Aromatoleum petrolei: one gene and its partner. The protein of the gene in region 1 interacts with the protein of each later gene in a pairwise test. Links are inferred from orthologs where the notes say so. Each region holds a gene or a part of one and is shown on either strand. Other genes may lie near its edges.

Region 1 (2,757 bases):
CGAGATCAAGAACCTCAACTCCTTCCGCTTCCTGCAGCAGGCCATCGACTACGAGGTGCAGTGGCAGATCGACACCCTCGAGGACGGCGGCAGGATCCAGCAGGCGACGGTGCTGTTCGACCCCGACACCGGCGAGACGCGCATGATGCGCTCGAAGGAAGATGCGCACGACTACCGCTATTTCCCCGACCCGGACCTGTTGCCGCTCGTGATTTCGCCGGACTGGAAGGCGCGCGTCGCCTCGGAAATGCCGGAACTGCCGGGCGCGATGAAGGCGCGCTTCATGGAGCAATGGGGCCTATCCGCCTACGACGCGACGACCCTCACCGCGTCGAAGGAAGTCGCCACCTTCTACCAGGCGACCGTCGATGCAGCCGGCGTCGCCCTCGCCAAGCCTTGCGCGAACTGGGTCATGGGCGATCTCGCCGCACGCCTCAACAAGGCGGAGCTCGACGTGTCCGCTTCCCCGGTGTCGCCCGCTCAGCTCGCCGGCCTCGTCACCCGCATCGGCGACGGCACGATCTCGAACAACATCGGCAAGAAGGTGTTCGAAGCCCTGTGGAATGGTGAAGGCGAGAGCGCCGACGCCATCATCGAAGCCCAGGGTCTGCGCCAGACCAACGACGCCGGCGCGATCGAGGCGATGATCGACGAAGTCCTCGCCGCCAACCAGAAGTCGGTCGAGGAATTCCGCGCGGGCAAGGAGAAGGCCTTTAACGCGCTGGTCGGCCAGGTCATGAAGGCGAGCAAGGGCAAGGCCAACCCGGCGCAGGTCAACGAACTGCTGAAACGCAAGCTGGAAGGCTGAAGCCACCCTTTCACCGCAACACCCTCGGGGGACGCGCGATGTGCCAGCTCCTCGGAATGAACTGCAACGTGCCGACGGACATCTGCTTCTCGTTCGCCGGCTTCCAGGCGCGCGGCGGCGCCACCGACGTGCATGCCGACGGCTGGGGCATCGCCTTCTTCGAGGGGCGCGGCGTGCGCGTCTTCCTCGATCCCCAGCCCAGCGCCTCGTCGCCGGTCGCGGAGCTGGTGCGCAGCTACCCGATCCGCTCGCTCAACGTCATCGCGCACATCCGCAAGGCCACCCAGGGCCAGGTCACGCTCGACAACACCCACCCCTTCCAGCGCGAGCTGTGGGGCAGCTACTGGATCTTCGCGCACAACGGCAACCTGCTCGATTACGCGCCGCACTTCGACGGACGCTTCCTGCCGGTCGGCAACACCGACTCGGAGGCCGCGTTCTGCGACATCCTGCAGCACCTCGCGGCCGAATTCCCCGACGGCCCGCCTCCGCCCGAGGCCCTGTACGCGGCCCTGCGCCGCCTCGCGATCCGCATCGGCGCGCACGGCCCGTTCAACTTCCTGCTCTCCAATGGCGACTACCTCTTCGCCCATTGCTCGACGCGGCTCACCTACATCGTCCGACAGGCCCCCTTCACCACCGCGCATCTCTCCGACCAGGACCTCAGCGTCGACTTCAGCCAGCTCACGACCCCCGCCGACCGCGTCGCCGTGATCGCGACCGCGCCGCTGACCGACAACGAGGTGTGGCACGCGATCCCGCCCGGCACCCTGCTCGCATTTCGGCATGGCGCGATCGAAACGCTGGGCGAGGCGACGACCATCGCCGGGAACCCCGCCGCCGGCGCGGGCAGCGTGTAGATTTCACTTCGCAGCTTCATGCCGAAAGGCTACAGTCCGACTTTCACCATAGCGCCGAAGGGGAAACCCGTGTCCGATTGCCCACTGTGTCTGGCCGCCAACGAAACCCTGGTCTGGCGCGACGGCAGCTGCCGCGTCATCCTCATCGATGAACCCGGCTATCCGGGCTTCTGCCGCGTCGTGTGGAACCACCACAGCGCGGAGATGACCGACCTCAATGCCGGCGAACAGCGCCATCTCCTCAACGTCGTGCTCGCGACCGAAGCCGCGCTGCGCCAGCTGATGCGCCCGGACAAGATCAATCTCGCAAGCCTCGGCAACATGGTCCCGCACCTGCACTGGCACGTCATCCCGCGCTTCGCCGACGACGCCCACTTCCCGCAATCGATCTGGAGTGCACCGCTGCGCACCGCCGCGCCGCGCACGGCCCCGCCGGTGGCCAGCCTCACCGCGACGCTGGTCGCGATGCTCACCGAACAGACCGCGGGATGAGGCCCGCGCACCCTGAGCGAACGCACAACGGAGAACCCATGGGTTATCACGATCCCGTCGAATGCCTGGAGCTGCTCGCCAGGCTGCATCCGCTGAACGTCGACGAGACCCACCGGCTGCTGTCCGAGATGGTGACGGCACTGCTGCGCACCCCGCCCGCACCGGAACGACACCTCGAGATCCTCGAAGCCGCGCGTCCGCACGTCGCATATGCGCAGTCCACGATGGCCAACCGCTACGCCTCACATCCGCTTCCTCCCGACAGCGTGGAGAACGAGACGCTGAGCAGCGTCATCGCGCTGTGGCAGGCGATGGCCCGCTCCTACGGCCTGGTTGCACGCACGAGCGGCGCCGAACTGCGGCCGACCGACCAGCGCGCGCTGCTGGCGCAGCGGCGCATCCACTACGCGGGGATGGTGCCACTCGAATACTTCCGCGCCCACCGCGCAATCCCCCGAGGGACATGGACGGCACTGCACGACAGCTTCTGCGCCGCCGAGGCACAGGGCGTCGCGACGATCCGCGTCCCCGATGCGCTCAACGACATCTGGAAGGCCCAGAGTCCCGCCGAAGCCTTCGTCGCCGTGCTGCTCGTCG
Region 2 (2,800 bases), 1.2 Mb from region 1 along the record:
CGTTGATGTGCGGGAAGATGTGGGCGCTGGCGTTGTGCAGCGTGTTATCCAGGTCGAAGAGCCACACCGGCCCCGCGCAGGGCTTGCTCACGTCGGCCTCAGGCCCTGCCCGGGCGCGGCTGGAAGCGGACGATGGCGCGGCCGTCCTCGGTCGTCTTCGATTGGGCCTTCCATGCGTGGCCCTGCACCACCTCGAAGGTGGCGGGCAGGCGGCCATCCCGGCGCAGCGCCTCGAGGGTGCTCCGGGCGACATCCCAGCCCCCCTTTCCCGACAGGCCGCGCGGGCGCGCGACGCTCGCGTTGGCACAGCCCGACAGCCGCAGGTCGCGCAGCAGTTCGTCGAGGTCCGCGTAGGTCAGCGTCAGCACTTCCATGTCCATGACGGGGTCGGAAAAGCCCGCCTGCACCAGGGCGTCGCCCAGGTCGTGCATGTCGATGAAGCGGTGCACCCGCTCGCCGTGGGTGGACGGCAGGGCGGCGCGCAACTCGCGCAAGGTGTCCGGGCCCAGCGTCGAGAACATCAGCATGCCGTCCACTTCCAGCACGCGATGCATTTCGCGCAGCGCGGGCAGCGGGTCGGCGAGCCAGTTGAGCATCAGGTTGGACCACACCAGCGACATGCTGGCGCGGCCGAAGGGCAGGGCCGCCGCATCGGCACAGGCGAGCGAAGGCCCCTGGGGCCGTCCCAGCGCACGCAGGCGGTCGAGCAGGCCGCGCGAGCCGCGCGCACGGGCGAGCATGGGCAACGCGAAATCGGCGCCGACGCGTTGTGCGGCAGGGAAGCGTCGCCCCAGCGTGTCGAAGTCGGCCCCTGTGCCGCAGCCGAGGTCGAGGATGCGCCGGGGTTCGATGCGGATGTAGTCGAGCCGCTCGTCCATGCGCCGCGCGACCTCGCGCGCGAGCACGGCAACCTCTTCGCAGGTCGCCGCCGCGCGGCCGAAGCGCCGGATCAGGAGTTTGCGGTCGAGCGCGAAATCTGCGTCGCCGGCCATCCCTTGCGGGCCGCTCAGATCGCGTGCAGGCCGAGGCGGGCGAACAGCTTCTCGTCGCGGTCGGCTTCGGGGTTGTCCGTGGTGAGCAGGCGCTCGCCGTAGAAGATCGAGTTCGCGCCGGCCATGAAGCACAGGGCCTGCATCTCATCGCTCATCTGCTCGCGGCCCGCGGACAGGCGGACGAAGCTGGACGGCATCATGATGCGGGCAGCGGCGATGGTGCGCACGAATTCGAACGGGTCGAGCTTCTCCGCATCGGCAAGCGGGGTGCCGGGGATCGCAACGAGGTTGTTGATCGGCACCGACTCCGGCGGACGATCCATGTTCGCGAGCTGCACGAGCAGGCCGGCGCGGCCGCTGCGCCCCTCGCCCATGCCGATGATGCCGCCCGAGCACACGTTGATGCCGGCAGTGCGCACCTGGTCGAGGGTGTCGAGGCGATCCGCGAGGGTGTGCGTGGTGATCACCTTGTCGTAGTACTCGGGGGCGGTGTCGACGTTATGGTTGTAATAGTCGAGACCGGCTTCCTTGAGTTGCTGCGCCTGGTCGCCCTTGAGCATGCCGAGCGTGACGCAGGTTTCCATGCCCAGCGCCTTCACCTCGCGCACCATCGCGAGGACGGTTTCCATCTCGCGCTCCTTGGGACCCTTCCACGCGGCGCCCATGCAAAAGCGGCTGGAACCCTTGGCCTTCGCGGCCTTTGCCTTCTCGACGACGTCGGCGACCGCCATCAGTTGCTGGCGGTCGAGGCCGGTCTTGTAGCGGGCCGACTGGGAGCAGTAGCTGCAATCCTCCGAGCAGCCGCCGGTCTTGATCGACAGCAGCGTCGAGCGCTGCACGGCATTGGCGTCGAAGGTCTCGCGATGCACCTGCTGGGCGCGGAAGACGAGATCCATGAACGGTATCTCGAACAATGCTTCGGCCTCGGCGATGCTCCATTTCCTGCGGGGAGCGGCGTTGGCGGCGGGCTGGGTTTCGATGTCGCGGCACGCGGAAGTCATTGTCATGAAAGCTGTTCCGGGATGTAATGCAAAGTTTCCCATATTCGTTCATTCGGCGAAAACTTGTCAAACGTACTTTACCGTATGGAGAGGGTCGCACGGACTGTGGCGGACCGGCTCATGCCGAACCAATGTTTCGTATGTGGCCAGGAGGCTGGATCCGCGCTGGTTTGCGAGGCGTGTCGGGCCGACTTGCCGAGCTTGGCGGCGGTCTGTCCGGTGTGCGCGATCCCGTCCGGAGAGGATCTGGTCTGCGGTAGTTGCCAGCGTGCGCAGCCCGCGTTCGATGCGACGGTGGCAGCCTTGCCCTATGCGTTCCCGGTCGATCGCCTCGTCCAGGCCTTGAAATACGGACGGCGGCTGGCGTTGACGCGCTTCCTTTCCGGCCTGCTCGAGCCGTTTGCGCCGCCGCAGGGGTCGGTCGTGGTGGTGCCGATGCCGCTGCATCCCGCGCGGCTGCGCGAGCGAGGCTTCAATCAGGCGGCGGAGATCGCTCGCCCGCTCGCCCGCGCGTGGGGATTGCCGTTCAAAGCCGATGCGGTCGAGCGTGTTCGCGACACCGTGCCGCAGGCAACGCTGCCGTGGATCGAGCGGCGGCGCAACATGCGGGGCGCTTTCCGTTGCCACGGTTCCTTCGCAGGAAAGACCGTCGTGATCGTCGATGACGTGATGACCACCGGCTCGACGCTCGACGAGCTCGCGCGCACGTTAAAATCGCATGGCGCCGCCTGTGTGGTGAACCGGGTCGTCGCGCGAACCCCATCTCCGGCCTGACATGCTCCACATCGTTCTCTATCAACCCGAAAT

Evidence for each region. Proteins that work in one complex are often made in the same cells at the same time.
Region 2: the proteins of ToN1_RS11890 (region 1) and bioB interact in binary tests that used the Escherichia coli proteins (3 or more experiments, as listed by UniProt). The link is inferred for Aromatoleum petrolei from one-to-one orthologs.

The regions. Positions count from the first base shown.
Region 1 is NZ_CP059560.1:2,598,017-2,600,773, forward strand. It holds ToN1_RS11890 (class II glutamine amidotransferase), read left to right. Parts: upstream 1-846; coding sequence 847-1,668; downstream 1,669-2,757. Other genes in the region: gatB (Asp-tRNA(Asn)/Glu-tRNA(Gln) amidotransferase subunit GatB), read left to right, coding at 1-808; ToN1_RS11895 (HIT family protein), read left to right, coding at 1,687-2,160; ToN1_RS11900 (hypothetical protein), read left to right, coding at 2,199-2,757.
Region 2 is NZ_CP059560.1:3,774,869-3,777,668, forward strand. It holds bioB (biotin synthase BioB), read right to left. Parts: upstream 1,994-2,800; coding sequence 1,007-1,993; downstream 1-1,006. Other genes in the region: ToN1_RS17135 (pyrimidine 5'-nucleotidase), read right to left, coding at 1-91; ToN1_RS17140 (methyltransferase domain-containing protein), read right to left, coding at 99-992; ToN1_RS17150 (ComFC family protein), read left to right, coding at 2,114-2,767; ToN1_RS17155 (tRNA (cytidine(34)-2'-O)-methyltransferase), read left to right, coding at 2,769-2,800. UniProt on the Escherichia coli protein: Catalyzes the conversion of dethiobiotin (DTB) to biotin by the insertion of a sulfur atom into dethiobiotin via a radical-based mechanism.